DNA from 4 places in the Streptomyces sp. NPDC015661 genome. Region 3 is predicted to be linked to each of the others. Evidence: riboswitches for the same ligand, from Rfam matches in the RefSeq annotation. Region 3 holds a riboswitch; each other region holds the start of a gene.
The links. Region 3 has a riboswitch for cyclic di-AMP ahead of ACF07V_RS05035 (transglycosylase SLT domain-containing protein). Riboswitches for the same ligand answer to the same signal wherever they lie in the genome.
Positions count from the first base shown of each region.

Region 1 (4,200 bases), on a different contig from region 3:
CTCCGGGGACCACCTGGAAGTGATCAAGCTGATCCCGCCGCTGGTCGTCGACGAGGCGGACGTGGACCGGTTCGTCACCGCCTTCACCGAGGTCATGGACGACGCCCACGGCGGCGGCGGGCTGATGTGGGACTTCGGGAAGACGCTGGTCAAGCAGGCGATCGCACAGCGCTGACGCCTGCCACGGCGCGGGTTTTGCCTCTGAGGCAAGAAACTTGCCTCAGAGGCACGAACCTGGCGGAATGGACGCATGGACCACGTCCCCGGGGACACCTCCCCGGACCCTGTCACCCCCGACGTCCTGCCCGACGTCGCCCCCCAGCTGCGGGCCCTGCGCCGCCGCCGGGGACTCACCCTGGAGGCCGCCGCCCAGCGGGCCGGTCTCTCGCCGGCCCACCTCTCGCGCCTGGAGACCGGGAACCGGCAGCCCTCGCTGCCCATGCTGCTCGCCCTGTCCCGTATCTACGGTACGACGGTCTCCGAGCTCCTGGGGGAGACGCCCCCCGAACGCGATCCCGTCGTCCGGGCCGGCCGCTCCGAACCCGTCGAGGCCGACGGCTGGATCTACCGGCAGGCGGGCGGCGCCGGGCGCGCCCTCCAGTGCCTGCGGGTCCACGTGCCGTACGCCACCCGGGCCGACATCGTGCGCGTCCACCCCGGTGAGGAGTGGATCCACGTCCTGGAGGGGCGGGTGCGGCTCGCGCTCGGCGAGGCCGTCCATGTGCTCGACCCCGGGGACAGCGCGCACTTCGACTCGCTCACCCCGCACCGGATCGGCGCCGCCACACCCGGCGGGGCCGAGCTGCTCTTCGTACACACCCTGATGCAGAGCCCCGCCGCCGAGCTGTGCCTCGGTGACGGGACCCCGCACCGGCGCTGACGCACCAGAAAGGACCGACATGTCCGAGAAGTCCGTACCGGTCACCGGCGAGGAGCGCGGTGAAGGCAAGTTCCCCAAGGGGCTCGTGCTCCGGCTCTTCGCCTATCTGATCGCCGGCCACCTCTTCGCCGGTTTCCTCTACCTGCTCTTCGTGCTGGGCGGGCAGAACCAGTAGCCGGGGCTACGCCTCGGTGAGGAGGCGCTCCCGCAGCCGCTCGCGGGTCTGCGGGGCCAGCTTCAGGCCCTCGGTGAGGTAGCCGTCCACCGAGCCCCAGGTCGTCTCGATCGTGTCGAACGCGGCCCGCAGATACTCCACCCGCGCGTCGAAGAGCGGGCTGAGCAGCTCCATCACCTCGGGAGACATCGCGTCCGGGGAGGTGGAGCTGCGGCGCACCTTGTAGCGGCGGTGCGGGGCGTTCGACTTCACGTAGTCCGCCTCGATCGCCTCCCGCTCGACCCCGACCGCGAGCAGGGTGATCGCGATGGCGACCCCTGCCCGGTCCTTGCCGGCCGCGCAGTGCAGCAGGGCCGGGACGCTCTCCTCCGCCATGGAGTGGAGGAGACGGCTGTGCTCCTCGGTCCGCTCCAGCACGTTCTTGCGGTACGAATGGGACATTCGGGCGGCCGCCTTGCCGTCGCCGAGGATCTCCCGCAGCTGCGCGATCTCGCCGTCGCGCACCAGCTTCCAGAACTCCTTGCCGTCGGCCGGGTCGTTGAGCGGTATGTTCACGTTCCGCACGCCGGGCAGCTCGACGTCCGCGCCCTCGATCCTCCGGTCCGCCTCGTTGCGGAAGTCGAAGACGGTGTGCAGGCCCAGCGAGGCGAGGAAGGCGGCGTCGTCCTCCGTCGCGTGGGCGAGGTGGCCGCTGCGGAAGAGGCGCCCGGAGCGGACGGCGCGCCCGTCCGCCGTCGGCAGGCCGCCCACGTCCCGGAAGTTGCGGACCTCCGTCAGTTCGGGCTCGTCGGCTTCGGCGGGCGGGACCTGCGGCAGCTGCTGCGTCACGGCTGCTCCTGTTCTGTCGATCGGTTCCTGGGGCAATCATCTCGGGTGGGGGCCGGAACACGCACCCCCTCGGACGGGAATGGGTGATCTGTCCGTATTGAGCTGTTCGGTATAACCCGCCCCGTTTGCAGGGGAGATGGGGATCGGCGCGTGAGCAGCGTCATAAACGTGACGGACCGTGCCTGATCGTCTTTTCCAAATACCCCCCGGGAAAAGGAGATCGAGGGACCGTCATCCACGGAGGGTGACCGGAATTCCGGCCGGATATCACGCGATCCGCGAGCACTTGAAAAGCGTGGCTTGTTCACGCCGACCCCACTCGTCTAGCGTCGCGCTCACTCCGGTCGGACCGCCGAATCCTGCCACCGCCCGGAATCCGCACTCACCCGTACGAGGCAGGAGCGGGGGACCCAGGTAAGTACGCCGATCCCTCGAAGAAGGACGGCTCGGGGTGAAGCCGCGTGAGAACGCGGCCGGACATCTCCAGTCCGAACCCGACAGCTCACCTCGCAGGCGACGGAGAGGAATTCGCCATGCCCGCGAAGGGTAAGCACCGCCGCCCCAAGGTCAACCGCCTGACCCGTGGCATCGCCGCCGCCGGCACCGGCGGCGCCGTCGTCGCCCTCCCGCTCCTCGGAGCCACCGGCGCCCACGCCGCCGAGCAGGCCGCCCCGGCCGCCGCTCCCGCCGTCGCCCAGGTGAAGGCCGCCGTCGAGGCCGCGCCCGCCACCGCGAAGGCCGCGCCGAAGACGTACTCCGTCGTCCGGGGCGACTACCTGTCGAAGATCGCCGCCGAGCACCACCTCGCGGGCGGCTGGCAGAAGCTGTACAAGGACAACCGCCAGGTCATCGGCGAGAACCCCTCGCTGATCCTGCCCGGCATGAAGCTCACCCTCGGCGCCAAGAGCACCGCCAAGGCCACCGCGCCGAAGGCGCACAAGAGCACGCAGAGCTCCGGCAAGAACGGCGACGCCCCGCGCGCCTCCCGCAGCAGCGAGCGCTCCTCGGCCCCGGCCGCCGCGACCACCTCCTCCTCTTCGTCGTCCTCCTCGTCGGCCGGCACGACCTCCTCCTCCGGCTGGGTCGCCCCCGTCAGCGGCGGCATCGGCACCCCGTACCGCGCCGCGGGCTCCATGTGGTCCTCCGGCTACCACACCGGTGTCGACTTCATCGCCTCCACCGGCACCACCGTCGTCGCGGTCGGCCCCGGCACCGTCTACTCCGCCGGCGACGGCGGCGCGTACGGCAACCAGGTCGTCATCCAGCACGCCGACGGCACCTTCTCGCAGTACGCCCACCTCTCCTCGATCTCCGTCTCCGCCGGCCAGACGGTCACCGGCGGCCAGCAGATCGGCCTCTCCGGCGCGACCGGCAACGTCACCGGCCCGCACCTGCACTTCGAGATGCGCACCGGGCCGGAGTACGGCTCCGACATCGACCCGCTGGCCGCCCTGCGCCAGCACGGCGTGAACATCTGACGCCACGTCGCCCTCCCGAGGCCCGGCACGCAGGTGCCGGGCTTCCGGCGTATTCCGGCTTGGCGGAATCTTTATCGGTGGCATATGTCACCCTCCGTCAACCCTTCCTTACGGTCGCGTAGGTCACATCCGAAAGGGAAGGATGTGTTTCCGTGGCAGACGATTCGACATCAACAGACAAGAACGCATTCGGGTCGTACGCGGCGATCGGTGACAGCTTCACCGAGGGCGTCGGAGACCCCGGGCCCGACGGGACGTACGTCGGCTGGGCGGACCGCTTCGCGGTCCTGCTCGCCGACCAGCTGCCGGAGCACGACGACTTCCGCTACGCCAACCTGGCCGTACGCGGGCGCCTCCTCGACCAGATCGTGGCGGAACAGGTACCCCGTGCGAAGGAACTCGCCCCCGACCTGGTGACCTTCTGCGCGGGCGGCAACGACATCATCCGCCCCGGGACGGACCCGGACGACGTGGCCGAGCGCTTCGAGCGCGCCGTCGCCGACCTGACCTCCGCCGTCGGCACCGTCATGGTGACCACCGGCTTCGACACCCGCGACGTGACCCTGCTCAAGCACCTGCGCGGCAAGATCGCCACCTACAACGGACACGTCCGGGCCATCGCGGACCGCTACGACTGCCCGGTCCTCGACCTCTGGTCGCTCAAGTCCGTCCAGGACCGGCGCGCCTGGGACGACGACCGGCTGCACCTCTCGCCCGAGGGACACACCCGCGTCGCCCTGCGCGCCGCCCAGGTCCTCGGCATGCCGGTGCCCGCCGACCCGGACCAGCCCTGGCCGCCGGTCCCGCCGCGCGGCACGCTCGAAGTGCGCCGCGACGAC
Region 1 is NZ_JBIBST010000007.1:297,799-301,998, reverse strand. Features, by position in the region: gene ACF07V_RS20775 (aspartate aminotransferase family protein) at 1-175, shown strand, start outside; gene ACF07V_RS20770 (helix-turn-helix domain-containing protein) at 251-880, shown strand; gene ACF07V_RS20765 (DUF6126 family protein) at 900-1,055, shown strand; gene ACF07V_RS20760 (tyrosine-protein phosphatase) at 1,062-1,883, opposite strand; cyclic di-AMP (ydaO/yuaA leader) riboswitch at 2,240-2,412, shown strand; gene ACF07V_RS20755 (peptidoglycan DD-metalloendopeptidase family protein) at 2,417-3,361, shown strand; gene ACF07V_RS20750 (SGNH/GDSL hydrolase family protein) at 3,514-4,200, shown strand, end outside.
Region 1: linked by a shared signal. The riboswitch ahead of ACF07V_RS20755 (peptidoglycan DD-metalloendopeptidase family protein) and the one ahead of ACF07V_RS05035 (transglycosylase SLT domain-containing protein) in region 3 are both predicted to bind cyclic di-AMP.

Region 2 (4,200 bases), on a different contig from region 3:
CACGGCCTCCGGCGTGCCGGTGACGATCGCCAAGTCCGACGGCACCCCCGTGAACGCCGCCTCCATGCTCGCGGTGCTCGGCCTGGGCGCGCAGGGCGGCGAGGAGATCGTCCTCGCGTCGGAGGCCGACGGCGCCGAGGCCGCCCTCGACCGCCTGGCGAAGCTCGTCGCCGAGGGCCTGGACGAGCTCCCCGAGACCGTCTGACCCCGGTCCCCCTACGGTGAATGGCCGTGGCCGCCGAAAATTCCGGCGGCCACGGCCATTCGCATGACCGGGCCCACTTCCGGGCCTACTTCCGGGCCTACTTCCAGACCCACTTCACGACCCATTTCCGGACCCATTTCGGGGCAGCACAAACACCCCGGCCGAATGCCTATTCTTTGTATACGGTGTGCGTGTTAATTCCGGGCACTCGCCGTGTTGACGGCATGTTGCGAAACCCTCACACGGCCGCGCCCCGGGATTTTGAGCCGGTGCAGCGACAGCGAACGCTCCGCGTGCAGCGCGGTCAGCGACCTCGCCCGCTCGGCGTCGCCCCGCGCCACGGCGTCCACGATCGCGCCGTGCTCGGCCCAGGCCTCCACCGGCTGGGCCGGCTGGTCCACCACGTGCGTCCAGGCGATCTTGTGCCGCAGCTGGGTGAGCAGCGCCGTCAGGGCCGGGCTTCCGGAGGCCTGGGCGAGGGTCTCGTGGAACCAGCCGCCCAGCGAGCGCAGATCCTCGCCCTGCCCGCGCCTGGCCCGCTCCTGCCCCAGCCTGACCAGGCCGCGCAGCACCTTGAGGTGCGCCTCGGTGCGCCGCTGCGCGGCCCGCGCGGCCCCCAGCGGTTCCAGCAGCGCCCGCATGTCCAGCAGATCGGCCGCCTCCTGCTCGGTCGGCTCGGCGACATGGGCGCCCGCGTGGCGCCGGGTGACGACGAAGCCCTCCGATTCCAGGGTGCGCAGCGCCTCACGGACCGGGACGCGGGAGACCCCGTACCGCCGGGCGAGCTGCTCCTCGGTCAGCCGGCTGCCCCGCTCGAACACGCCGGAGACGATGTCGTCCCGGATCGCCGTGCATACCGAGTGCGCGGGAATGCGCATGTCCGACCTCCGCCTTGGTCCGCGCGAGTCAATTCCTTCGGCGCCTGTTCTGCGCCCGATCTGCGACTCTATTGCAGCGCGCCGGAATTTCCGATGCCCCAGCGGAATCCATGGATATCTTTTGGCCAGCGAAAAGCCCCGGCTCAGTACGAGCCGGGGCTTTTGCGACGCGGTGCGCGGCGGGGTCGGGTCAGACCTGGACGCCGCGGGCGCGGAGGTACGTGAGGGGGTTGATGTCCGAGCCGTACTCGGGGCTCGTGCGCGCCTCGAAGTGGAGGTGGGGGCCGGTGGAGTTGCCGCTCGAGCCCGAGACGCCTATCTGCTGGCCCGGCTCGACGGTCTGGCCGACATAGACCCCGATGGAGGAGAGGTGGCCGTACTGGGTGTACGTGCCGTCGTTCATCCGGATCACGATGTTGTTGCCGTACGCCCCGCCCCAGCCGGCCTCGACGACGGTGCCGGAGCCGACGGAGACCACCCGGGTGCCGTAGGCGGCGTGGAAGTCGATGCCGGAGTGGCTGCCGGAGGACCAGAGCGAGCCGCCGGTCTTGTAGCCGGTGGAGACGTACGAGCCGGCGACGGGGAGCTGGAAGGAGGCCAGGCGGCGGCGCTCGGCCTCGCGGGCGGCGCGCTCGCGCTCCAGGCGGATCTCCTTGGCGCGGGCCTCGGCCTTGCGCTTCGCCTCGGCCTTGGCCTTCGCCTTGGCGATGGCCTCGTCGGCCTCCTGCTCCTGGGCGGCGGCCTGGGCGTTGATCGGGTCGACGAGGGAGTCCTCGGTGATCACCTGGGTGAGGCCGGTGTCCTCGACGGAGCGGTTGTCCGTGTCGGCGGCGAGCGCCGGGGAGGCGAGGGTTCCGATGACGCCGGTGGTGGCGAGGGTCGCGACGCCGGCGATGCCCACGCTGCGGCGCGCCATCCGGCTCGGACCACGATGCTTCCCGGTGGCACGGGTGAACGCCATGTAGAGGCTGATCCTTTCCTTCCTTCTCGCCTACCGGGTTAGCTGACGGGTTCGGAGCAGGAAGGTCTCCTACGAGCCCCTCCGTCGAGACGAAGGCGCCCGATTCACCCCAGGGACTACATGTGGGTCCCCGGCTCCCCAGGCTCGCGCCTGACGGGGACTCGGCGATGACTGTCCGATGCCGCGGATGCGGCACGTGCAACTGACGGACAGCCGGACCGACGCTATGCGGATCGTCTTTCAATCACCAACCAGACACGCCTTTTGTAAGACATGCCACAGGGCAAATGATCATCCTTGATTGCAATACGGACAAAGCGGAGGACCCCGACGAACTAGGTCGTCGGGGTCCTCCTGTTGTCGCCTCGGGCCTGAATCAGCCCGTCACGACGGTCACTTCACCGATGCCGAGGGCGCGCACCGGCTCCGCGATCTGCGCCGCGTCACCGACGAGCACGGTGACAAGACGGTCCACCGGGAAGGCGCTGACCACGGCGGCCGTCGCCTCGACCGTGCCGGTCTCGGCCAGGCGCGCGTACAACTGGGCCTGGAAGTCGTCCGGGAGGTGCTGCTCCACCTGGTCGGCGAGCGTCCCGGCGACGGAGGCAGCCGTCTCGTACTTGAGCGGCGCCACGCCCACCAGGTTCTGCACGGCCGTCTCGCGCTCGGCGTCGGTGAGGCCCTCGGCGGCGAGGGTGCGCAGCACCTTCCACAGGTCCTCAAGTGCCGGGCCGGTGTTGGGGGTGTCGACGGATCCGCTGATGGCGAGCATCGCGGCGCCGTTCCCCCCGGCGTCCGAGCGGAGCACCTGACCGAAGGCGCGCACGCCGTACGTGTAGCCCTTCTCCTCGCGCAGGACCCGGTCCAGACGCGAGGTCAGCGTGCCGCCGAGGCAGTACGTGCCGAGGACCTGGGCCGGCCAGACGCGGTCGTGCCGGTCGGCGCCGATCCGGCCGATGAGCAGCTGCGTCTGCACGGCGCCGGGACGGTCCACGATGACGACCCGTCCGGTGTCGTCGGCGGTGATCGGCGGCATCGGGAGCGGCTCGGCCGGCTCACCGGTCCAGGCGCCCAGCGTCTCGGCGAGGACCTTGTCGAGGTCGACGCCCGTCAGGTCGCCGACGACCACGGCGGTGGCCGTGCCGGGCCGCACGTGCGCCTCGAAGAAGGCGCGGACGGCGGCGGCGTCGATCGCGGCGACGGTCTCCTCGGTGCCCTGGCGCGGCCGGGACATCCGGGACTCGGCCGGGAACAGCTCCTTGGAGAGCTGCTTGGCGGCGCGGCGGGCCGGGTTGGCCGTCTCGTGCGGGATCTCGTCGAGGCGGTTGCGCACCAGCCGCTCGACCTCGGTGTCGAGGAACGCCGGGGCGATCAGGGCCTCGGAGAGCAGGCCGAGCGCCTTGGGCAGCCGGGAGACCGGGACCTCCAGGGAGACCCGTACGCCCGGGTGGTCGGCGTGCGCGTCGAGCGTGGCGCCGCAGCGCTCCAGCTCGGCCGCGAACTCCTCGGCGCTGTGCTCGCCGGTGCCCTCGGAGAGCGCGCGGGCCATGATGGTCGCCACACCGTCGAGCCCGGCGGGCTCGGCGTCCAGCGGGGCGGGCAGGAAGATCTCCACCGCGACGACCTGCTGGCCGGGGCGGTGGCTGGTGAGCACGGTCAGACCGTTGTCCAGCTTCCCCCGGTCGGGGGCCGGGAAGGCCCACGGCTTCGCGGTGCCCGGCCGGGGCTGCGGGTGGAAGTCCATGCTCGTCAAAGACACGGCGGCGTCGGTCACTGGTCCGCTCCCTCTTCGTCATCGCCGTCGGCGTGGTCGCTCTGCTCGGTCGCCAGGGGCTCGTAGACGAGCACCGCGCGGTTGTCGGGGCGCAGCTTGGCCGCGGCGACCGCCTGCACCTCCTCGGCGGTGATGTCCAGGACGCGGTCGACGGCGGTCAGGGCGAGCTGCGGGTCGCCGAACAGCACGGCGAACCGGCACAGTTCGTCCGCGCGGCCCGCGACGGTGCCGAGCCGGTCCAGCCACTCGCGCTCCAACTGGGCCTGCGCGCGCTCCATCTCCTCGGGCGTGGGGCCCTCGGCGGCGAACCGGGCGAGCTCCTCGTCGACGGCCGCCTCGATCTGCGGGACCTCGACGCCTCCGGACGTCTTGACGTCCAGCC
Region 2 is NZ_JBIBST010000009.1:285,095-289,294, forward strand. Features, by position in the region: gene ACF07V_RS25510 (HPr family phosphocarrier protein) at 1-205, shown strand, start outside; gene ACF07V_RS25515 (GntR family transcriptional regulator) at 400-1,083, opposite strand; gene ACF07V_RS25520 (M23 family metallopeptidase) at 1,274-2,044, opposite strand; cyclic di-AMP (ydaO/yuaA leader) riboswitch at 2,057-2,221, opposite strand; gene ACF07V_RS25525 (M16 family metallopeptidase) at 2,421-3,818, opposite strand; gene ACF07V_RS25530 (M16 family metallopeptidase) at 3,815-4,200, opposite strand, start outside.
Region 2: linked by a shared signal. The riboswitch ahead of ACF07V_RS25520 (M23 family metallopeptidase) and the one ahead of ACF07V_RS05035 (transglycosylase SLT domain-containing protein) in region 3 are both predicted to bind cyclic di-AMP.

Region 3 (4,200 bases):
CCCGGGCGAGTACCTCGACGGCGTGCCGATCGGTCTGGGCTTCCGCGTCCCGATGATTGTCATGTCCCCGTGGACCCGGGGCGGCTGGGTGAGCTCCGAGGTCTTCGACCACACCTCGGTGCTGCGCTTCATGGAGACCTGGACGACGGCGCTCGGCACCCCGGCCACCTGCCCCAACATCAGCGACTGGCGGCGGAAGGTGACGGGCGATCTGACCGGCGTCTTCGACTTCGCCCACCCGGTGTACGGAGTGCCCGCCGGCCTCCCCTCGACGGCGAAGGTCATCGGGCAGGCCACCTGCGGCCCGCTGCCGAATCCGGCGCCCCAGAACAACGCGCTGCCCGCCCAGGAGTCCGGCACCCGTCCGGCGCGCGCGCTGCCGTACCAGGTGAACGGCAACCTCGATCGCTTCGAGTTCGGCGCCGCGGGCAAGATCCTGGCCTGGTTCTCGATGACCAACCAGGGCACGGAGGCCAAGCGCTCCGCGCACTTCTCGATCCACCCGCACCAGTACCGGGACACGGCCGCCTGGCAGTACACCGTCGACCCGGGCGGCACGGCCACCGACTACTTCAACATCGGACTCGGCTCGGGCTCGGGGAAGTACGACATCTCGATGATGGGCCCCAACCGCTTCCTGCGCCGGTTCATCGGGGACGCGTCCAAGGCGGGCAAGGCCGTCGAGGTGGCCGCCCGCTTCGCGCCCGAGGCGGGGACGGGCAAGACGGCCCTGTGGTTCAGGATGACGAACACCTCGGCCGGTCCCGTCACCTTCACGATCCGTTCGAACGCCTACCGCTCCGACGGCCCGTGGACGTACACGGTGCCGGCGAACTCCAGCCGCGAGGACTTCTTCAACGCGGTGGCGTACAACGGCGGCTGGTACGACTTCACGATCTCCGCCGACATCGACGGAACCTGGTCGCGCCGGTACACCGGGCACATCGAGACCGGCGCCGCGAGCGTCAGCGGCTGATCCCGCCCCGGGATCCGGGCGGCGGCCGTGCGGTCGCCGTCCGGATCCCGGGCGTGCCGTCAGCGGCCGGCGAGCGCGGCGCGGCGGACCGTGGCGTCGAGGAGGGCGACCGCGTCGGCGGCCGTACGGCCGGGGGCCCGGTTCCACGGCCCGATCAGCTCCTGCCATCCCCGCGAGCGCAACTCGGTCATGATCCAGGCGGCCGCCTCGTTCATGGTGTCCGCGCCGCCGTAGCCGAGCCGGTGGGCTGCGAGCAGGGCCCCACAGACGCACCGTGCGCCGCGCACGTCCCGCAGCTTGTACGGGGCGTTCTGCCAGCCCCACTCCGTCAGCACCAGGCGCGCGTAGCCGAGGTGGACCGAGGGGCGCAGCTCGGGCTGTCCGATGCGGCGCCAGGCGTGCAGCCGGTCCGGCAGTACGGCTCCGAGGCGCCCCGGGAGCCGGCGCTCGACGGGCAGCGCCGGCGGCAGGGCGGCGAGCGCGTCGGCGACGAGCCGGTCCACGGGCACACTGAGCAGCTCCCGCCAGCCCTCCTCCGCGGGTGGCGAGGGCTCCGGGGCGTTCCAGTCCGTGACGATCCGCTGCCAGGTGGCGCTCTCGAAGAGGGCGGCCGCCTCGCGGTCGAGGGCGTCGGGGCTGAGCTGGGAGGTGGAAGGCGGCATGGGGGTGGCTCCTGGGTCGACTCCCTCCATCTTTCAAGACGAATGTCGGTTTTGCGACTTTTGCTCCCACTCGGAGAGTCGCCGGGAGGAACACGCCCCATCGCGGGGATTCCCCCCCTAATTACCCACCCCGGAATTACACCCCAAATTCGGACATTGCACTCCGGGTGATGCGACTCACTCGGGCAACCCGGTCGCCCGGCGACTCCTTCCCCCACCCCGTACCGGACAAGGAAGTTCGGCACCCCGGGGACGGCATCGATCTTGAATTCACCGAATTCATTGATCCATTTAACGGCACACGGCAACCACTCCCCTTGTTATCCGTCGCATTACTGGCCTACGGTCACCTCCATTCGAGCGGAACGCCCAATCCTGCCGCCGCTCGCTAAACCTCCCTTTTCACCCGACGGCAGGAGCGGGGGACCCACGAATACGCCGGTCCGGATTCCGGAACGGCTCGGGGTGAAGCCGCGTGCGCGCGGCCGGACAGCTCCCGTCCGAACCCGACAGCTCACCCCGCAGGCGCCGGAGAGGAAACCGTCATGCCTGCTCACGGTAAGCACCGCCGCCCCCGCCGCGTCCGCGTCTCGCGCGGCCTCGCCCTGGTCGGCACCGGTGGCGCCGCCCTGACCCTGCCGCTCATCGCCCCGGCCGTCGCCGGCGCGGCGCCCGTCTCCGGCGCCCCGCAGATCGCCGCCCAGTCTTTCGCCGCCCCCGCCGCGCCGGTCGCGGCCAAGGCGCCCGCCGCCCCGGCCGCCGCGCACACGTACACCGTCGTGAGCGGCGACTCGCTTTCCCTGATCGCCCACAAGAAGGGAATTCAGGGCGGCTGGAAGAGCCTTTACCGTGTCAACAAGAGCGTCGTGGGTGACAATCCGTCACTCATTCGCCCCGGTCTCGAACTGACGATTCGTCGGGATTCCGCGAAGGCAGCCCCCGCGAAGGCGAAGAAGTCCGCCACGACGGAGCGCGCGAGCCGCTCCGCGCACCGGTCGGCCACCCCCGCCGTCGCCACCGGTGCGGGCGCCTCGGCCGCCGCGGCCGCCCCGGCCGCCGTCAAGGCGGCCCCGGTCGCCGCCACCAACTACGCCGACAACCTCGACGGCTGGATCCGGGAGTCGCTGGCCATCATGGGCCAGCACGGCATCCCCGGCTCCTACGACGGGATCCTCCGCAACGTCATGCGCGAGTCCTCCGGCAACCCCCAGGCCATCAACCTCTGGGACTCCAACGCCGTCGCCGGCACCCCGTCGAAGGGCCTGCTCCAGGTCATCGAGCCGACCTTCCTCGCCTACCACGTGCCCGGCACGTCCATGGACCTGTTCGACCCGGTCGCCAACATCACCGCCGCCTGCAACTACGCGGCCGACCGCTACGGCTCCATCGACAACGTCAACTCGGCGTACTGACCGCCTGCCGCCGGAAGTGCTCCTGGAACCAGGAGGTGGCGAGGTCCGCCACCTCCTCCAGGGCACCCGGCTCCTCGAAGAGGTGACCGGCGCCGCCCACGACGGAGAGCCGGTTCTCACAGCGCAGCAGGGCCAGGGCCCGCCGGTTGAGGTCCAGGACCAGCGCGTCCGCGCCGCCCACCACCAGCAGCGTCGGGGCACGCACCCGGGCCAGGTGCTCGGCGGCGAGGTCCGGCCGGCCGCCGCGTGACACGACGGCGCTCACCGGGGACGCGGGATCGCCCGCCGCCCACAGCGCCGCGGCCGCGCCCGTGCTGGCGCCGAAGTACCCGAACGGGAGTCCCGTGCTCTCGGGCCTCGCGGCCAGCCACTCCGTGGCCCCGGCGAGCCTTCCGGCCAGGAGCGGGGTGTCGAAGACATGCGCCCGGTCGGTCGCCTCCGACTCGGTCAGCAGGTCGAAGAGCAGCGTCCCCAGGCCCGCCCGGTTGAGCGCCGCGGCGACGGCCCGGTTCCGCGGGCTGTGGCGGCTGCTGCCGCTGCCGTGGGCGAACAGGACGATGCCGCCCGCGTCCTCGGGCACCGCCAGGCGCCCACTCAGGGTGACCCCGCCGACCGGGATCCTCACGTCCGTGTCCCGCACGACGGGGGCCCGCGTGGCCCTGTTCCGCTCCAGGCAGGCGATCACCTCGGCGTCCGGGGTCTGCGAGAAGTCCCGGTAGAACTGCCCGATCGCGAAGAACAGCTCCGGCGCGTGCACGCTGACGGTCTCGTCGGCCTCGCCACCGAGGCGGGCCGTCCAGCCACGCGGCGCCACCGGGACCGCGAGGACGATCCGGGCCGCGCCCCGGGCCCGTACCACCCGGCAGGCCGCCAGCGCCGTGGCCCCGGTGGCCAGCCCGTCGTCGACCACGACGACCGTCCGCCCTTCGAGGGGCACCGACGGCCGGCTCCCCCGGTAACGCAGGGAGCGCTGCTCCAGCTCGGCGTGCTCCCGCTCCTCCACGGCGGCGAGATCGCGCTCTCCCACCCGGGTCTCCAGGAGCACCCGCTCGTTGAGCACCCGCACACCGCCCTCCCCCAGCGCCCCCATCGCGAGCTCCGGCTGGTGCGGCACCCCGAGCTTCCGGACGAGACAGATGTCGAGCGGCGC
Region 3 is NZ_JBIBST010000002.1:118,073-122,272, forward strand. Features, by position in the region: gene ACF07V_RS05025 (phosphocholine-specific phospholipase C) at 1-976, shown strand, start outside; gene ACF07V_RS05030 (hypothetical protein) at 1,036-1,638, opposite strand; cyclic di-AMP (ydaO/yuaA leader) riboswitch at 2,015-2,179, shown strand; gene ACF07V_RS05035 (transglycosylase SLT domain-containing protein) at 2,184-3,050, shown strand; gene ACF07V_RS05040 (phosphoribosyltransferase family protein) at 3,034-4,200, opposite strand, start outside.

Region 4 (4,200 bases), on a different contig from region 3:
CGGCTGGTCGGCGCTGCCGTGGCTGGTGCTGTGCGCGGTGGGCCTGGTGTGCGCGGCGGCGATGGCGCTGCTCGGCCGGAGTGGGCGGCTGGACGCCGACTGAGGCCGTCGGGGGTGGGGCGGCCGGCCGCCCCCGTACGCCACTCGGCCCCGTGGGAGTCGCCGCCCCGTCCGGCGGCGGCCACCCTGGGAGGGCGCGGTGCGGACCGCGGCCGGTCGGACCGGGCAGGAGAGCACAGGTGGGGCACCCCCTAGGAGCGGCGGGCGGAGGGCGGCGGGGCGGTGAGAGCGGCCGCCCCGCGTACGGCGGCGCCCGGCGGTTCATCCGCGCGCTGCCCCCGCTGGTCATCCTGGGCGGTGTCGTCTTCGACCTGGCGACACCGCCCGAGTACACGGCGGCGCCGCTCTTCTCCGCCGCCCCGCTGATCGCCGCACCCTTCTTCTCCCTGCTGACCACCCTGCTCACCGGGATCGCCGCCGTCCTCGCCTCGATCGGGCTGCACGTCTACAACGGCACCGTCGACGAGATCCCCGCCCTCACCGAGACCCTGACCGTCGTCACCGTCTCCGCGCTCGCGCTCCTCATCAACCGGGTCGTGCGCCGCAGCGGCGAGCGGCTCGCCTCGGCGCGGGTCATCGCGGAGACCGCGCAGAAGGCGGTGCTGCCGATGCCCGCCGAGCGGATCGGCGGGCTGCAGTGCGCGGCGCGGTACGAGGCGGCGCAGGCCGACGCGTTCATCGGCGGGGACCTCTTCGCCGTCCAGGACACCCCGCACGGGGTGCGGCTCGTGGTCGGGGACGTCCGGGGCAAGGGGATGGACGCCGTGGAGGCCGTCGCCGTCGTCATCGGGGCCTTCCGGGAGGCGGCGGAGCAGGAGCGGACCCTGGAGGGCGTGGCGCAGCGGCTCGAACGGGCGCTGGCCCGGGAGGGCACCCGCCGGGACGGGCTCGACGCCTTCGAGGGGTTCACCACGGCGGTGCTCGCCGAGATCCCGCGCTCCGACGGAGCCGGGACCTTCGACGGCTTCGTCCGGGTCGTCAACCGCGGGCACCCGCCTCCGCTGATGCTGCACGCGGACGGGCGGCTGGAGTCCCTGGAGCCGGGCGAGGCGGCGCTGCCGCTCGGGATGGGCGACCTGGCGCCGTGGCCGGACCGGGCCGAGGGACGGCCGTTCCCGCCGGGCGCGACGCTGCTCTTCTACACGGACGGCCTCTCGGAGGCGCGGAACGCGCAGGGCGTCTTCTACGATCCGGCCGCGCGGCTGGCCGGGCGGATCTTCCCGGGGCCCGAGGAGCTGCTCGACGCGCTCGTGGACGACGTACGGCTGCACACGGGCGGCGGGGCGACCGACGACATGGCGCTGCTCGCGGTGAGCCGCCCGGCGACGGGGCAGCCCGAGCGGCGCCGGACGATGCCGGTGGTGCCGCCGGACGGGTCCGGTCACCAGGCGTAGTCGAAGGGTGTCACTGCGATAACAATTGACATAACGTCAGATCGCGAGTGTTTGACGGGCTCGCTCTGAAGGGGGGTCAAGTCGGGCCATTACCTCTCAATTCAACGAATGATCAAGGGCAACGGCTTGGAATCGGGACCCCCTGTCTATTAACGTTCGATAACGCAGCGCGGTCGTCCCAGCCGTCGCAAGAGGCGGCACCGTGCGCACGCGCCGAATCCTGAAAAGGAACCGGGGAACCACCACTTGGGGTGAATCGGGCCCCTTCGCACTCGTGCGAGCGTGCCCGTAGGAGACCTTCCCGCTCCGAACCCGTCAGCTAACCCGGTAGGCGAGACGGAAGGAAAGGAGCGCGCCCCCGTGGCGTCCAACACCCCCGCACCCGAAGCCCCCTTCGATGCCTTCGGTGGTGGTGCGGGTCCCGCCGCCCCGGGCACCGAGTGGAACCCCACCGAGGGCTCCCTGCGCGCCGAGAGCCGCTCCGGCGGCCGGCACCGGGTCGTCAAGCAGCGCTCCAACTTCGCCCGCTCCTCCACCGTCCTCGGCGTCGGCGTGATCGCCGCCGTCGGCGCGGGCGGCCTCGCCACCGCGCAGGAGAAGCCCCCGGTGGCGATATCGCTGCCGGACCTCCCCGACCTTGACCTGCCGGACGCCCACGACCTCCCCGGCGTCGGCGACCTCCTCCCCGAGGAGAGCGCGCCCGTCAGCGCGGACCGCGCCAACCCGAACCCGCTCACCTCCGCCACGTACACCACCGCGGCCGACGAGGGCACCGAGCAGGCCGCCGCCCCCGCCGCGGGCGAGGCCCTGCGGGCCCGCATCCTCCAGCAGGCCGAGCAGCAGCAGGCCTCCGCCGACGCCGCCGAGCTCGCCGCCGCGGAGAAGGCGGCCGCCGAGAAGGCCGCCGCGGAGGCCGCGGCCAAGGAAGCGGCCGCGGAGAAGGCGGCCGCCGACGCGAAGGCGAAGGCCGAGGCGGAAGCCAAGGCGAAGGCCGAGGCGGAGGCCAGGGCGAAGGCGGAAGCGGCGGCCGAGGCCGAGCGCCTCGCCCAGCTCGCCGCCAGCTACTCGCTGCCCGTCTCCTCGTACACCCTCACCGCCACCTACATGCAGGCCGGCTCGATGTGGTCCTCCGGCTACCACACCGGCCTCGACTTCGCCGCCCCCACGGGCACCCCGCTCAAGGCGGTCCACGGCGCCACCGTCAAGTCGGCCGGCTGGTCCGGCTCCTACGGCTACCGGATCGTCCTGGAGCTGGAGGACGGCACCGAGGTCTGGTACTGCCACCTCTCGTCCATGCTGGTCAGCGCCGGCCAGACCGTGAGCACCGGCGAGACCATCGGCCGCGTCGGCGCCACCGGCAACGTCACCGGCGCCCACCTCCACATGGAGGTCCACACCGCCGGCGGCGACGGCATCGACCCGGCGGCCTGGCTCCGCTCCAAGGGCCTCAGCCTCTGAGGCACCCGCACGGAATAGGCCCAGCGGCGGGCGTGGTTGATCCACGCATGACTTCTCTCCGCACGCTGGGCGACTCCGACCTGCACGTCTTCCCCGTGGCCCTGGGCGGCAACGTCTTCGGCTGGACCGCCGACGAGGCCGAGTCCTTCGCCGTCCTCGACGCCTACGCCGCCGCGGGCGGCAACTTCGTCGACTCCGCCGACGTCTACTCCGCGTGGGCCGAGGGCAACGAGGGCGGCGAGTCCGAGACCGTCATCGGCCGCTGGCTCGCCTCCCGGGGCAACCGCTCCGACATCGTCGTCGCCACCAAGGTCGGCGCCCACCCCCGCTTCAAGGGCCTCTCCGCCCCCACCATCAAGGCGGGCGCGGAGGAGTCCCTGCGCCGCCTCGGCACCGACCACATCGACATGTACTACACGCACTTCGACGACGAGTCCGTCCCGGTCGAGGAGATCGTCACCGCCCTCGACCAGCTGGTGAAGGACGGCAAGGTGCGGGCCGTCGCCGCCTCCAACATCTCCCCGGAGCGGCTGCGCGCCTCCCTCGACTTCGCCGAGGCCGAGGGCCTCACCCGCTACGTCGCCCTCCAGCCGCACTACAACCTGGTCTCCCGCGACACCTACGAGGGCCCGCTCCTGGAGACCGTCGAGCAGGCCGGGCTCGCGGCCGTCCCGTACTACGGGCTCGCGGCCGGCTTCCTCACCGGCAAGTACCGCCCCGGTGCCGACATCGACAGCGTCCGTGCCGCGGGCGCCGCCAAGCACCTGGACACCGAGCGCGGCCGGGCCGTCCTCTCCGCCCTCGACACCGTCGCCGAGGCGCACGAGGCGGAGCTCGCCACCGTCGCCCTCGCCTGGCTCGCCGCCCGGCCGACCGTCGCCGCGCCGATCGCCTCGGCCCGCACGGTCGAACAGCTCCCGGCCCTCGTCGCGGCGGCCGACCTGAAGCTGACGGAGGCCGAGCTGAAGCTGCTGACCGAGGCCTCGGAGGCCTAGAACCCATCCGGCCCTGACCCGCCGGACAGCCCCTAACTCCGGTACGGGTTGTAGCCGTCGTAGTCCAGGTACTGCGGCGGCGCCCAGGCCCGGCCCGTCGCCCGCGCCGCGTACGTGAGGGCCGGGGAGGCGACCGCGCGGCGCTGCCAGAGGTGGTGCAGCAGCTCCTGCTCCCGGGCCGGGAAGTCGGGTCCCGCCGTGCCGCGCCGGGCCCGGTCCCGCAGGAACGCCAGGGTCGTCGCGAAGGACTCGTACTCGCCGACCGTCCGCGCGGCCGGCCCGCCGTACGTGCG
Region 4 is NZ_JBIBST010000016.1:20,351-24,550, reverse strand. Features, by position in the region: gene ACF07V_RS33605 (MFS transporter) at 1-103, shown strand, start outside; gene ACF07V_RS33600 (PP2C family protein-serine/threonine phosphatase) at 240-1,454, shown strand; cyclic di-AMP (ydaO/yuaA leader) riboswitch at 1,656-1,803, shown strand; gene ACF07V_RS33595 (M23 family metallopeptidase) at 1,815-2,912, shown strand; gene ACF07V_RS33590 (aldo/keto reductase) at 2,960-3,907, shown strand; gene ACF07V_RS33585 (PrsW family intramembrane metalloprotease) at 3,940-4,200, opposite strand, start outside.
Region 4: linked by a shared signal. The riboswitch ahead of ACF07V_RS33595 (M23 family metallopeptidase) and the one ahead of ACF07V_RS05035 (transglycosylase SLT domain-containing protein) in region 3 are both predicted to bind cyclic di-AMP.